Paraburkholderia bryophila: one gene and its partner. The main gene of each other region encodes a partner of the protein of the gene in region 2 in a complex. Links are inferred from orthologs where the notes say so. Each region holds a gene or a part of one and is shown on either strand. Other genes may lie near its edges.

Region 1 (7,836 bases), 2.4 Mb from region 2 along the record:
CGAGCTCCATCGGCACATGCGCGCAGCGGTTCAGGTAGCCGTACGCCCGGCCATCATAGCGAACGAAAAACACCACGACGTCGCCACCGCCCAGTTTGGCGGCACGCCGCACGCCCATGCCGCCGTCGACCAGTTCCTCGGACGCGCAGATGCGCACTGCCTCCGCCGCGTCTGCTTCGGTGCCGACCGTACTCATGCGTTCTTTCGCAGCCAGCCGGACAGCGCGCCCACGCTCGACGCGACGAACTTCGGCTCCAGCGCAGTCAGCGAGGCCGCAGGATGCGCGCCATAGGTGACACCGATACCGGCGACGCCCGCGTTGATCGCCATCTGCAGATCGTGCGTCGTATCGCCGACCATCACCGTGCGTGCCGGATCCTGACCCAGTTCGCGCGTCAATTCATGCAGCATGGCCGGATGCGGCTTAGAGAACGTCTCGTCGGCGCAGCGGGTGCCGTCGAACAGGCTGATCAGGCGCGACTGGTCGAGCGCGCGGTTCAGTCCGACGCGGCTTTTACCCGTCGCCACGGCCAGCAGATAACCCTGATCGCGCAACTCCTGCAGCATTTCACGCACGCCGACGAACAACTCGGTGGTCTGATCCTTCACCAGATAGTGGAAGCGATAGCGCTCGGCGAGCCGCGGGTAATCCGCCGGATCGAGCGTGGGCGCGGCGATCTGCAGCGCGTCGCGCAGGCCGAGACCGATCACGTAGCTGGCGGCTTCATCGGCGGGAACCGGTAGGCCGAGATCCCGGCAGGCGGACTGGATGCTGCGCGTGATGTGCGCGGTCGAATCCATCAGCGTGCCGTCCCAGTCGAAGACGATCAGATCAAATTGCTCTCTAGCCATGCGGTGTCGTCTCCGGGTGTGACCCATTTCGTAATTCGTTGAGCTGCGCGACGAAGCTGCGGCACTCGGCCGGCAACGGCGCTTCGAACTGAATCGACGCGCCGGTTGCCGGGTGCGTGAGCTTCAGCCGGTAGGCGTGCAGGAACATGCGCTTGAGGCCCGGCTTCGCGTTGGCACGCGCCAGCGCCTTGTTCAGCGCGAAGTCGCCGTATTTGGCATCGCCGACGATCGGCAGTTCCAGATGCTGCAAGTGGACGCGGATCTGATGCGTACGGCCAGTCTTGAGTTCCGCCTCGAGCAGCGCGTATTCCGGCCAGCGGTCGATCAGATTAAACACCGTATGCGACGCCAGGCCGTCCGCCTGCACACGCACGCGACGCTCGCCGTCCGCGGTCAGATACTTGTGCAGCGGCTCCTTGACCGCGCGGCGACGGCCCCAATCGCTCGCCCACTCGCCGTGAACGCAAGCATAGTAGCGCTTATCCATCTTGTTCTCGCGAATCTGCTCGTGCAGGTTGACGAGCGCGGTGCGCTTCTTGGCAAGCATCAAAATGCCGGACGTTTCGCGATCCAGCCGATGCACCAGTTCGAGGAATTTCGCCTGCGGCCGCGCCGAACGCATCTGCTCGATCACGCCGAAGGCGACGCCGCTGCCGCCGTGGACCGCCACGCCGGCCGGTTTGTCGATCACGAGCATGTGCTCGTCTTCGAAAATGATCTTGAAGTCGGCGCTCGGCACCGGCGCGTGAGCCGCCGCCTCGTTCGGTTGAGCGACGCGAATGGGCGGCACGCGCACCAGATCGCCGAGCTCGAGACGGTACTGCGCGTCTATCCGGCCCTTATTCACACGCACTTCCCCGCTGCGCAGGATGCGATATATATGGCTTTTTGGCACGCCTTTACAGACGCGCAACAGGAAGTTGTCGATGCGCTGTCCGGCCGCGCTGTCGTCGATCTCGATCATGGAGACCTGGTCGCTTGTGACCGATTTCTGGGATATTTTGCCTAACTCTTTCATTCTGAATATAATTTGCCCAGCAGTCTGCGGCGGCCGGCGCAGTGTCCGAGTTCGGGCGGATTGCGCAGGTGCAAGCTTGAAACCGTTATTTTACTTGCGCCGGGGTCTGGTTGCTCACCCTGAAAATGAGATGCAACAAGTTGCACGCACGAAGTCAGTGCCCGGCAGGGACGGCGCCCACAGGCGCGTTCGGTCAAGGTCGGCTTCGACGGTAACGGAATTTTGGTAAAAAAGAATTTAACTTTCAGCTTCGGTATCGGGCGGTAGACGCCCTGCTGTACGAAGCTGCAGGTTGCGAAAATACGGCGTGCGCCCGAGGCGTCTTGTAGAAAGTACAAGACATGGCGACGTCAAAATGAGGCGAGACACCCCCAGCAGGAAAAGACGCGCCGACTGCGCGAACTTCCCGCTGCGGCATGACCGCAGCCTTCGACCCTCCGGTCACGCGCCCACCCGGCGCACCGGCGCGAGTGGACGAAGACTTATGAAGGTCTGCTGGCAGAACCGGCGGCGTGTCGGGTCGTTATTTGAAGCCGTGTTCGCATGTGCCCTGCGGCACCGTGCCCCTTTTTGATGGGGCCGGGCCCTCCCAGGCAATTCTCCCGCCATTTTTCCCGCTCCAGCGTGCTTGTGAAAACACAATAAGGCGCGGCATGCCTTTGCCCGCTTCGCTTTCGCGACTGACAACCGCGCAGTGGAGGGGTGGCTAAGCCGCTCTGGAGCCGTTCAATGAAACGAATGTTGTTCAACGCGACGCAGCAGGAAGAACTGCGCGTCGCCATCGTCGATGGGCAGAAACTCATCGATATCGACATCGAAACCGCCGGGCGCGAACAGCGCAAAGGCAATATTTACAAAGGCATCATTACCCGCATCGAGCCGTCGCTCGAAGCCTGCTTCGTCAACTACGGCGAAGACCGTCACGGTTTTCTGCCGTTCAAGGAAGTCGCCCGCCAGTATTTCCGTGACGGCGTCGACATGCGCTCCGCGCGCATCCAGGACGCGCTGCGCGAAGGCCAGGAACTGATCGTTCAGGTCGAAAAAGAAGAGCGCGGCAACAAGGGCGCAGCCCTCACCACGTTCATCTCGCTCGCCGGCCGTTATCTGGTCCTGATGCCGAACAACCCGCGCGGCGGCGGCGTATCGCGCCGGATCGAAGGCGACGACCGTCAGGAACTGCGCGAAACCATGGCGCAACTGCAATTGCCGGAAGGCATGAGCATCATCGCGCGCACGGCCGGCATTGGCCGCAGCGCCGAAGAGCTGCAATGGGACCTGAACTACCTGATGCAACTGTGGCGCGCGATCGAAGCCGCGTCGCAAAGCGGTTCGAACGGTCAGCCGATGCTGATTTATCTCGAATCGAGCCTGGTGATCCGCGCGATTCGCGACTATTTCCAGCCAGATATCGGCGAAATTCTGATCGACACCACTGAAATCCATGACCAGGCCCGCGCCTTCATGGACATCGTGATGCCGGACAATGTCAGCAAGGTGAAGCGGTATCACGACGACGTACCGCTCTTCTCGCGCTTCCAGATCGAACACCAGATCGAAACGGCGTACTCGCGCACGGTGCCGCTGCCCTCGGGCGGCGCGATCGTGATCGATCACACCGAAGCACTGGTCGCGATCGACGTCAACTCGGCACGCGCCACCAAGGGCGCCGACATCGAGGAAACCGCTGCGCGCACCAACCTTGAAGCCGCCGACGAAGTGGCCCGCCAGTTGCGTCTGCGCGACCTGGGCGGCCTGATCGTGATCGACTTCATCGACATGGAATCGGCCAAGAGTCAGCGCGAAGTCGAGCAACGCCTGAAAGACGCGCTCAAGCACGACCGTGCGCGCGTCCAGATGGGCAAGATCTCGCGCTTCGGCCTGATGGAACTGTCGCGTCAACGTCTGCGTCCGGCGCTGTCGGAAGGCAGCCACGTGACATGCCCGCGCTGTAACGGCACGGGCCACATCCGCGATACCGAATCGTCCGCGCTGCAAGTGCTGCGGATCATTCAGGAAGAAGCGATGAAGGAAAACACCGCGGCGATCCATTGCCAGGTGCCGGTCGAAGTGACCGCCTTCCTGTTGAACGAGAAGCGCGCCGAAATCAACAAGATCGAATCGCGTTTCAAGGTCAATGTCGTTCTGATCCCGAACAAGCATCTCGATACGCCGCACTACAAGCTGGAGCGTCTGCGTCACGACGATGCACGCCTGGACGAGCCGCGCGCTTCGTGGAAGATGGCCGAAGAAGCGGCCCGCGAAATGGAGTCGGAAACCGGCTACAGCAAGCGCGCCGAAGAAGTTAAGCCGAAGCAGGAAGCGGCGGTTAAGGGCATCACGCCTGAAAAGCCGGCGCCGAGCGCACCGGTTCGCGCAACGGCGACCCCGGCTCCGGTCGCGGTTACGCCGGCGAGCGGTGGTTTCATCGGCTGGCTGAAGAATCTGTTCGGCGTGCAGTCGGCTGCTCCGGCGCCGGTCGCACCGGCTACGACGGAAAAGCAGGCCCGTCCGCAACGCGGCGAACGTACGGAGCGCGGTGAGCGCACCGGCGAACGCGGCGGCGATCGCAACCGCAATCGCCGTGGCGGCGCAGGCGGCCGCGATGCAGCGGGCCGTGCCGAAGGTACGAATGGCGCACGTCAGGGCCAAGGCCAGGGTCAAGGCCAGCAGCCGTCGTCGCAACGTCGCGAGGAACGCGAACCGCGTGAAGGCCGCGAGGTGCGTGAAGCCCGCGAAGGCCGCGAACCGCGCGAGGCACGTGAAGGCCGTGAACCGCGTGGCGCCCGTGAATCGCGTGAGCCGCGTGAAGGCCGCGAAGGCCGTGAACCGCGCGAGGCTCGCGAGCCGCGTGAAGGTCGCGAACCGCGTGAGAACCGCGATCGCGACAACCGTGGCGAGCGCGCTGAAACCGCCGAAGCCGCACCGCGCGGCGAGCGCCGTGAACGTGGCGAGCGTGCGGAGCGCGGCGAACGTCGCAAGCCGCAAGCTGAAACCGCGGACGCGCTGACGCAAAGCGAAACGCAGACGGCGGAGGAACTGGCGCAAAACCAGGCCGCTTTGGGCGAAAACGGCATGCCGATCGATCAGGAAGCCGTGGCGCGTGAAGGTGAAGAGCGTCGTCGTCGCCGTCGTGGCCGTCGTGGTGGACGTCGTGAGCGTGAAGAAGACGTGAACGGCAACTTGGCTGCGGACGTCGCGGAAGCCGAAGGCGACAGCACCAATGTGAACGACGAAGCTCCGGTGCGCACTGCGCATCAGCCGGTCGAACACAAGGCTGAGGTCAACGAGGCGAACGAAGTGAAGCCGGTGGAAGTGGTCGTCGCAGCTGTCGCGACCGAAACCGCCGTGGTCACCGAACTGCATGCCGCAACCGAAACGCCGGCTCTGGCCGTCGAGAAAGCGGTGACGACTGAAGCCGTCGTGCCGGCTGCGGAAGCACCGGCTGCGGTCGAGCCGATGGTGGAAGCGCCGGTTGCGCAAGCAGCAGCCGTGCCGGTCGAAGCAGCGCAAGCCGCTCCGGCTGCCAGCGAGACGGTTTCGCTGGTGGAACCGGTCGCGCAGGTCGAAGCGCCGGTTTACACGCATGTCGAAGCCCCGGCAGTTGCTGCTGCGGTCGAAACGGCACAAGCCGCTCCGGCTCCGGTGGAACCCGCGGCTCCGGCAGTTGTGGCCGAAACACCCGTCGTTCAACCCGCACCGCAAGTCGAAATCGTCGAACCGCAACCCGTCGTGGCAGCAGCCGCGCCGGCAGCGGAACCGGCGGTTATCGAGCAGTCGGAGCCGACGGAGCCGGCACCTGTTGCCGCTGCACCGCAAGTGCACGCTCAAGCGCCTCAGGCCGTACAAGCGCCGCGTAACAGCGGCGTCTCGGCCGAAGCCCTGAAGCCGGTGCTGGAACAAGCCGGTCTCGTCTGGGTGAACACCGACGCCGACAAGCTGCGTGCCGCGCAGGAAGCCGCTGCGCAGTCCGTCAAGCCGGCTCGCGTGGTGCGTGAGCGCAAGCAGTTGACGCCGGTCGACAGCGCGCCGATGCAACAGGTGGAAACGGGCAAGCACACGCAGTAAACTGCCTCGCCTCCTCCTCGAAAAGCCCGCCTTCACCGGCGGGCTTTTTTTTGCGGCTCAGAGACGATGCGGTTCAGGGACGAAAACGAAACCGCGAGCCGCGTGTTCAGCGTTATGCCGCTCCCCGTATACCCCGACTGGCCCCCAGCCCCGCCTGCCGACATGGGCATTTCCGCTAGAATGAATATCTGGCTTTATTTTCAAGCACTAACCGAAGCATTTCATGTCCCGACGCATCATCCCTGTTGCCGATTTCAGCGCGGCGCCGGTCATTGCCGGCCCCGTGCAGACGCCCATCGGCGTGCTGCACGACACGCTGGCGCGCCCGCTGCGCGATTTGCGCATCTCGGTGACGGATCGTTGCAATTTCCGCTGCGTCTACTGCATGCCCCGCGCGGTGTTCGACAAGGACTACACGTTCTTGCCGCATAGCGCCTTGCTCAGCTTCGAAGAAATCGAACGGCTGGCGCGACTGTTCGTCGCACATGGCGTGGAGAAAATTCGCCTGACGGGCGGCGAGCCGCTGCTGCGTAAAAATCTGGAATTCCTGATCGAACGGCTCGCGCAGCTCACCACGCCGGCCGGCCGGCCGCTCGACCTGACTCTGACCACCAACGGTTCCCTGCTGGCGCGCAAGGCGCGCAGCCTGAAAGACGCCGGCCTGACGCGCGTCACCGTCAGTCTCGACGCGCTCGACGACGCCCTGTTCCGCCGCATGAACGACGCCGACTTCGCGGTCGCCGACGTGCTGGACGGCATTGCCGCGGCGCACGCGGTGGGGCTGGCACCGGTCAAGGTCAACATGGTCGTCAAGCGCGGCACGAACGACTCCGAAATCGTGCCGATGGCGCGCCATTTCAAAGGCTCGGGCGCCGTGCTGCGCTTCATCGAATATATGGATGTCGGCACCTCGAACGGCTGGAACATGACCGAAGTGCTGCCGTCCGCCGACGTGGTCACCCGCATCGCCGAACATTTCCCGCTGGCCCCGCTCGAGGCGCACAGCGCCGCCGAGACCGCACAGCGCTGGGGCTATGTGGACGGCAGCGGCGAGATCGGCGTGATTTCGAGCGTGACGCGCGCGTTTTGCGGCAGTTGCACGCGGGCCCGTCTGTCGACTGAAGGCAAGCTGTACCTGTGCCTTTTCGCGTCGGCCGGTCACGACTTGCGGGCGTTGTTGCGCAGCGGCGCGAGCGACGCGGGCATCGCCACCGCCGTCGCCGAAATCTGGCAGGGCCGCGGCGACCGCTATTCGCAACTGCGGGGCAGCAGCGCCGCCGAGACGCGCGTGCTGGACAGCCGACGCGTCGAAATGTCGTACATCGGCGGCTGAACGGCCGGCGCATGACAGCATGAAACCCACACGCGAACACCTCACCGGGCTGGTGCTCGCGGGCGGCCGCGGCATGCGCATGGGCGGCGTCGACAAAGGCCTGCAAACACTGCACGGCGAACCGCTCGCCGCGCACGTATTGAAACGCCTCGCACCGCAATGCGGCGCCCTACTGATCAGCGCCAATCGTCATCCGGACACCTACGCGGCGCTCGGTGCGCCGTTCGGCGCCACGATCGTGGCGGACACCCTGCCAGGCTTCCCCGGGCCGCTAGCCGGCCTGCTCGCTGGTCTGCGCACGGCGCGCACCGCCTACGTGCTCAGCGCGCCGTGCGACACGCCCGGCCTGCCCGCCGATCTCGCCGCCCGCCTCGCGCACGCAATGGACGCGAACCAGGCCGACGTTGCTACCGCCACGACCGCCGACGCCCACGGCGAAGTCTCGCTGCACCCGGTCTTCGCGCTGCTGCGCACGACGCTCGCGGACGACCTGGCGGCCTTTCTGGACGCGGGTGAGCGCAAAGTCCGCGCGTGGTACGCACGCCACAAGACGGTGGAAGTCACCTTT
Region 2 (6,857 bases):
GTTGTCTTCCTGATAACGGTAGGTCCAGACTTGGCGCTTCATCAACGGGAAGTACGCGGTTTCGACCGGTCGGCCGAAGTTCACCAGCACGTCGCTCTTGGTCCATTTGCCGATTTCCGCCCGGTAGAACTCGTTGGGCTGCAGCACCTGACGGACGTTGACGATCTTGCCGGACGCGTCGATGTCGGCGGCCGTGGTCGTTTCGCCCATCGGCTGGGTCGGCCACATTAGCCGTTTGCCGCCGTTCGGCAGGTCGTAGCTTTCGCGCGGCGGGCCGAGGCGCGCGACGATGGTCGATTCGTCGGCGCCTGTCTGGAATTGCTGCCAGGGTTGCGCGCAGCCGGCGAGCGCCAGCGCGCTCAGGCAGACGAGCGCGGCGCGGCGCAGGCGCGAAGCGGCTTGAACGCGGGCGGCCGGCGTACCGGCGGCCGGCGTATCGGTCGAAGCCGCCGTGACGGCGTGGCGGTTGAACATGAATTCCTCCGATGGCATTTGAGTCGCGGTTTTTATCATCGAGACCCGGTATTTTGACACGCGCTGCGGCGAAACAGCGGCGCTTCGTGCAAGGCCGCCCGGTCAGTACAGTAACGCTTGCGGCGGCTTGCTTATTCCGTCTCGAACGACCTATGATCCGCGCTTCGACGAATCAAGCGGGGCGATCACGATGGCGAAGTGGCAACGGGCGGCAGCAGGCGCGCTGGCGATAATTTCGATAGTGGCGGCGGGTTACGCGGTGGCGCAGACGGCGGCAAGTCAGGCACCCGCATTCGCAGCAAAACCCGCGACCCAGCCCGCCAGCAAACCGACCGGCGGCCCGATTCAGCTCGCGCTGATCGAAGGCATGTCCGGTCCGTTCGCGAACGCGGGCGCCGCGGTGGAGCGCAATCTGCGCTTCGGCGTCGAGCAGGTGAACGCGCAGGGCGGCGTGAAGCTCGCCGACGGCGCGCATCCGTTCGAACTGGTCGTGCTGGACAGCAAAGGCAGCGCCGAAGAGGCGCTAACGCAACTGCGCGCGGCCGCCGACCGCCATATCGGTTACATCATGCAAGGCAACAGTTCGGCGGTCGCCGCCGCGCTGATCGGCGCGATCGACAAGCAGAACAGCCGCGAGCCGGCCAACCGTGAGCTGTTCCTCAACTATTCCGCCGACGACCCCGCGTTGACCAACGCCAACTGCAGCTTCTGGCACTTCCGCTTCGACGCTCACGCGGGCATGCGCATGGATGCGCTGGCCGATGTGATCCAGCGCGGCAAGGCGGTGAAGAAGGTCTACCTGCTGAATCAGGACTACAGTTTCGGCCACGACGTCAGCAGCCTCGCGCGTTCCACGCTGGCGGCGAAGCGCCCGGATATCGCGGTGGTCGGCGACGAGTTCCATCCGATCGGCCGCGTGAAGGATTTCGCGCCGTATATCGCGAAGATCCGCGCGAGCGGCGCCGATGCGGTGATCACGGGCAACTGGGGCAACGACCTGACGCTGCTCGTCAAAGCGGCGCGCGAGCAGGGTCTGGACACGAAGTTCTACACCTTCTACGGCAACAGCCTCGGCGCGCCGGCCGCGCTCGGCGACGCCGGCGTCAAACACGTGATCGCGGTGGCCGACTGGCATCCGAACGCGGGCGGCGTAGCCTCCGACGCCTGGTACGCCGCGTTCCGGGCCCGTTTTCCGGCCGCCCAGGACGATTACCCGGTGCTGCGTATGCCGCTGATGGTCGAAACCCTGGCCGCGGCGATGAACCGTGCCGGCAGCGCCGACCCGCTGGTCGTCGCCCACGCGCTTGAGGGCATCAGGTTCGACAACGGCTTCCTCGCCTCGTGGATGCGCGCCGACGACCATCAACTGATCCAGCCGCTCTACGTGATGGAGATGGACAAAGCCGGCACACCGGGCGTGCATTTCGATAACGAAGGCTCCGGCTACGGTTTCCGCACGGTGCTGGCGCTGCCGTCCGAGCGTACCGTGCCGCCGACCAGCTGCAAGATGAAACGGCCGTAAGGCGTGTCTCGCGCAGCCTTCCTGCTGCCGAGTTGTCCTCGAATCGTCCTCGAATTGCCCTTGAATCGTCCCGGTGCAGCAGGGTTCGCGGCCGCAAAGGGCTGTGCTACAATACGCGTCCCGTTGTGAGGCATGGCCTATTAGTGTTTAGGCTTCAGCTACGGGAGTAACCCACGGCACGGCCTTTCTTCCGTGACCGCCTGTCTAGTTCTTAAGGAAATCGACATGTCCGCAGTTGAAACAAGCAAGAAGTCCGACGTCGTTGCGCAATTCGCACGCGCAGCTAACGACACCGGCTCCCCCGAAGTTCAGGTCGCGCTGCTCACGACCCGCATCAACGAACTGACGCTCCACTTCAAGGCTCACACGAAAGATCACCACAGCCGCCGCGGTCTGCTGCGCATGGTGAGCCGCCGTCGTAAGCTGCTCGACTACCTGAAGGGTAAGGACGCTGATCGTTACCGCACGCTGATCGAGAAGCTGGGTCTGCGTAAGTAATCGGGCGCGCGGTTAGGCGCTCTTGGCAAGATGCCTGTGTCAGTTCCGCTGATGCAGGCATTTTGTTTTTGCACGGTGCGCTTCATGTGACGCGCGCCGCCTGTTTTCCGCAGTGGCGTGCCGGTTCATGCGGCGGGAGCAGGAAGTAGGAAAGCAGCAGTAAAAGCAGTAGAGCAGGCAGCACAAAAGAAACATGGCCGGGCTTCAGGGCAGAGCTTTGTGTCATTCCAGCGGTTCGCGCGCGTACTCGACGTAGGGCGTGGTTCTCTGGAATGGCATAACACTACTCTTCCCCCTGCGGCGCCGGTCCTGGCGTTGCCGCGCCGCTTCTGGTCCGCGCGGCATTACGAAGAGGAAAAGCAATGACTATGTTCAATAAGATCGTCAAAGAATTTAAGTGGGGCCAACATAACGTTCGCCTCGAAACGGGCGAAGTCGCTCGTCAGGCGAGCGGTGCGGTGATCGTCGATATCGAAGACACCGTCATCCTGGCAACCGTGGTCGGCGCCAAGACCGCGAAGCCGGGTCAGGACTTTTTCCCGCTGACCGTCGACTACCTCGAAAAAACCTACGCCGCCGGTAAGATCCCGGGCGGCTTCTTCCGCCGCGAAGGCCGTCCGTCGGAAGGCGAAACGCTGACCTCGCGCCTGATCGACCGACCGCTGCGTCCGCTGTTCCCGGAAGGCTTCTACAACGAAGTCCAGGTCGTGATCCACGTCCTGTCGCTGAACCCCGAAATCCCCGCTGACATTCCCGCGCTGATCGGCGCGTCGGCGGCGCTCGCCATTTCCGGTCTGCCGTTCAACGGCCCGGTCGGCGCAGCACGCGTGGCCTATATCAACAACGAATACGTGTTGAACCCGACGCGTCCGCAAATGAAGGAATCGGCGCTCGACCTGATCGTCGCCGGTACGGAACGCGCGGTGCTGATGGTGGAATCGGAAGCGCAGCAACTGAGCGAAGAAATCATGCTCGGCGGTGTCGTGTTCGGTCACGACCAGATGCAGATCGCGATCGACGCGATCCATGAGCTGGTCCGCGAAGGCGGCAAGCCGGAATGGGACTGGAAGCCGGCCGCGAAAAACGAACCGCTGATCGCACGCGTGGCGGAACTGGCGCAAGCCGACTTGCTCGCTGCTTACCAGCTCCGCGACAAGCAGGCACGTTCGACCAAGCTGAAGGAAGTCTACGCAGCGACGTCGGCGAAGCTGGAGCAAGACGCAGCGGCAAGCGGCACGGTAGCGGCAGACAAGGCCACCGTCGGCAATGTGCTGTTCGACATCGAAGCGAAGATCGTCCGTACGCAGATCCTGAACGGCGAGCCGCGTATCGACGGCCGCGACACGCGCACCGTGCGCCCGATCGAAATCCGTACCGGCGTGCTGCCGCGTACGCACGGTTCGGCACTGTTCACGCGCGGCGAAACGCAAGCACTGGTGGTCGCAACGCTCGGCACCAAGGGCGACGAGCAGAACATCGACGCGCTCGAAGGCGAGTACCGCGAGCGCTTCATGCTCCACTACAACATGCCTCCGTTCGCGACCGGCGAAACGGGTCGCGTCGGTTCGCCGAAGCGCCGTGAAATCGGTCACGGCCGTCTGGCCAAGCGCGCGCTGGCGGCCTGCCTGCCGAGCGCCGACGAGTTCGGCTACTCGATTCGCGTGGTGTCGGAAATCACCGAATCGAACGGTTCGTCGTCGATGGCTTCGGTGTGCGGCGGCTGCCTCGCACTGATGGACGCCGGCGTGCCGATGAAGGCGCACGTCGCCGGCATCGCGATGGGCCTGATCCTCGAAGACAACAAGTTTGCCGTGCTGACCGACATCCTCGGCGACGAAGATCACCTCGGCGACATGGACTTCAAGGTGGCGGGTACGGAACAAGGCGTGACCGCGCTGCAGATGGACATCAAGATCCAGGGCATCACCAAGGAAATCATGCAGGTCGCTCTCGCGCAAGCGAAGGAAGGCCGCATGCATATCCTGAGCAAGATGACCTCGGCGGTGTCGGGCGCGAACACGGTGCTGTCGGACTACGCACCGCGCATGATCACCATCAAGATCAACCCGGAAAAGATCCGCGACGTGATCGGCAAGGGTGGTTCGGTGATCCGCGCGCTGACCGAAGAAACCGGCACGACGATCGATATTTCGGACGACGGCGTCGTCACCATCGCCAGCACGAGCAGCGAAGGGATGGCCGAAGCGAAGAAGCGTATCGAGAACATCACGCTGGAAGTCGAAGTGGGCCAGGTGTACGAAGGCACCGTGCTCAAGCTGCTCGATTTCGGCGCGATCGTGAACATCCTGCCGGGCAAGGATGGTCTGCTGCACATCTCCGAAATCGCCAACGAGCGTATCAAGGACATCAACGACTACCTGAAGGACGGCCAGCAAGTGAAGGTCAAGGTCATCCAGACGGACGAAAAGGGCCGCGTGCGCTTGTCGGCCAAGGCGTTGCTGAACGACGCGCCGCAAGGCGAGCCGACGCCGGAGTAATCCGGTAGCGGGGCAACGGCCGGCAGCGCGAATGCGCGCCGGCCGTTTTTCATGAAGGGTGCAGGGTGGATTGCGTTGCGAACGTATGCGAATGAGTACAACCGGGTACTCTGTTTGCATGGAGCGCTTCGTCGTAAGTCAGACGGTTCGCGTTTTGAGCGGCGTGCAATAGGTGTGCAACGGGTGTGCAACGCAATCCAATCTTGGAGTTGACGCAGATGAAAGCGATCGAAATCACCGAATTCGGTGCGCCGGATGTCCTCAAGCTCGCCGAGCGGCCCATGCCGCAGCCGAAAGCGGGCGAGGTGCTGATCAAGGTGGCGGCTTCCGGCATCAACCGTCCGGACGTGTTTCAGCGCAAGGGCGGCTATGCGCCGCCGCCGGGCGCGTCGGATCTGCCGGGGCTGGAGGTCGCGGGCGAGATTGTCGGCGGCACGATCGACGAGAAGAACAATCCGTTCGGTCTGAAGATCGGCGATCGCGTCTGCGCGTTGCTGGCCGGCGGCGGCTACGCGGAATACGCGGCCGCGCCGCTACTGCAGTGCTTGCCGGTGCCGCGGGGTTTGTCGGATGTCGAAGCGGCTTCGCTGCCGGAGACTTTCTTCACGGTCTGGAGCAATGTGTTCGACCGTGCGCAACTCGGCAAGGGCGAAGGCGCGCCGAACGAGACGCTGCTGGTGCAAGGCGGTTCGAGCGGCATCGGCGTGACGGCGATCCAGATTGCGCATGCGCTGGGTTTTCGTGTGTTCGCCACCGCCGGCTCGGACGAAAAGTGCCGTGCGTGTGAGGCGTTGGGCGCCGAGCGGGCGATCAACTACAAAACCGAGGATTTCGTCGAAGTCATCAAGTCGCTTACCAACGACCGTGGCGTCGACGTGGTGCTCGACATGGTGGCGGGCAGCTACGTGCCGCGTGAGCTCACCGCGCTGGCCGAAGGCGGCCGGATCGTGCTGATCGCGTTGCTGGGCGGCGCGAAAGCGGAGCTGAATCTGAACGACGTGCTGCGCCGCCGGCTGACGGTGACGGGTTCGACGCTGCGTCCGCGGCCGATCGAATTCAAGGCGAAGATCGCCGCGCAGTTGAAAGAACGCGTGTGGCCGCATCTCGAAGACGGGCGCATCAAGCCGGTGGTGCATCGCGTGTTTCCGGCCGCGCAGGCGGCCGAAGCGCACACGCTGATGGAGAGCAGCACGCACGTCGGCAAAATCGTGCTGAGCTGGGGTCAGGACGCGTGACGCGAGCGGCTCGATACGGCCTTGACACAGGCTGTTTGACCCGATCCACCCCACGCAGTAAAATTGCGCGTTTTGCGCACGCCGCATGAATCCGAAAGGCGGGCTGTAAGCGCAAACGAAGTCCGCCGCCAAGATAAGACGAGACGATGTCGAAACAACGAGCCAAGCTGGTAGTCGGTAACTGGAAAATGCACGGGCGCCTCGCTGAAAATGCGGCCCTGTTGCAGGCCGTGGCGCAAGGCGCGAGCGCCTTGCCTGGCGACCTGCGAGTCGGTGTCTGTGTGCCGAGCCCGTATCTCGCGCAGGCTCAGTCGTTACTGGCGGGCAGCCGGATCGTGTGGGGCGTGCAGGACGTCTCCGCGTTCACGCATGGCGCCTATACCGGCGAAGTGGCCGCGCCGATGGTGGTGGATTTCGGCGCTTCGCTCGCGATCGTCGGACACTCGGAACGCCGTGCATATCATCGCGAAAGCGCCGAGCTGGTCGCGGTGAAAACGCAGCGTGTGCTGGAGGCGGGGTTGACGCCGATCGTCTGTGTCGGCGAAACCCTCGAAGAGCGCGAAGCCGGTGCGACCGAGCAGGTAGTCGGCACGCAACTGGACGAAGTGCTGGCGAAGCTGTCGGTGCAAG

What was found. The genes of interacting proteins can lie anywhere in the genome.
Region 1: the proteins of pnp (region 2) and GGD40_RS18045 are in contact, whole or in part, in a cryo-EM structure (PDB 9QH0), measured with the Escherichia coli proteins. The link is inferred for Paraburkholderia bryophila from one-to-one orthologs.

What each region holds. Positions count from the first base shown.
Region 1 is NZ_JACCAS010000001.1:4,016,657-4,024,492, reverse strand. The notes cover bases 2,207-6,135. They hold GGD40_RS18045 (Rne/Rng family ribonuclease), read left to right. Parts: upstream 2,207-2,599; coding sequence 2,600-5,935; downstream 5,936-6,135. Also shown: GGD40_RS18060 (Rieske (2Fe-2S) protein), read right to left, coding at 1-196; GGD40_RS18055 (HAD-IIIA family hydrolase), read right to left, coding at 193-852; GGD40_RS18050 (RluA family pseudouridine synthase), read right to left, coding at 845-1,870; GTP 3',8-cyclase MoaA, read left to right, coding at 6,159-7,268; molybdenum cofactor guanylyltransferase MobA, read left to right, coding at 7,288-7,836. UniProt on the Escherichia coli protein: Endoribonuclease that plays a central role in RNA processing and decay. Required for the maturation of 5S and 16S rRNAs and the majority of tRNAs. Also involved in the degradation of most mRNAs.
Region 2 is NZ_JACCAS010000001.1:1,587,471-1,594,327, reverse strand. Bases 2,475-5,424 are described here. They hold pnp (polyribonucleotide nucleotidyltransferase), read left to right. Parts: upstream 2,475-2,856; coding sequence 2,857-4,992; downstream 4,993-5,424. Other genes in these bases: GGD40_RS07120 (NAD(P)H-quinone oxidoreductase), read left to right, coding at 5,211-5,424; rpsO (30S ribosomal protein S15), read left to right, coding at 2,475-2,494. Also shown: GGD40_RS07140 (hypothetical protein), read right to left, coding at 1-474; GGD40_RS07135 (branched-chain amino acid ABC transporter substrate-binding protein), read left to right, coding at 665-1,996; more of rpsO, read left to right, coding at 2,222-2,474; more of GGD40_RS07120, read left to right, coding at 5,425-6,227; tpiA (triose-phosphate isomerase), read left to right, coding at 6,374-6,857. UniProt on the Escherichia coli protein: Involved in mRNA degradation. Catalyzes the phosphorolysis of single-stranded polyribonucleotides processively in the 3'- to 5'-direction. Also involved, along with RNase II, in tRNA processing.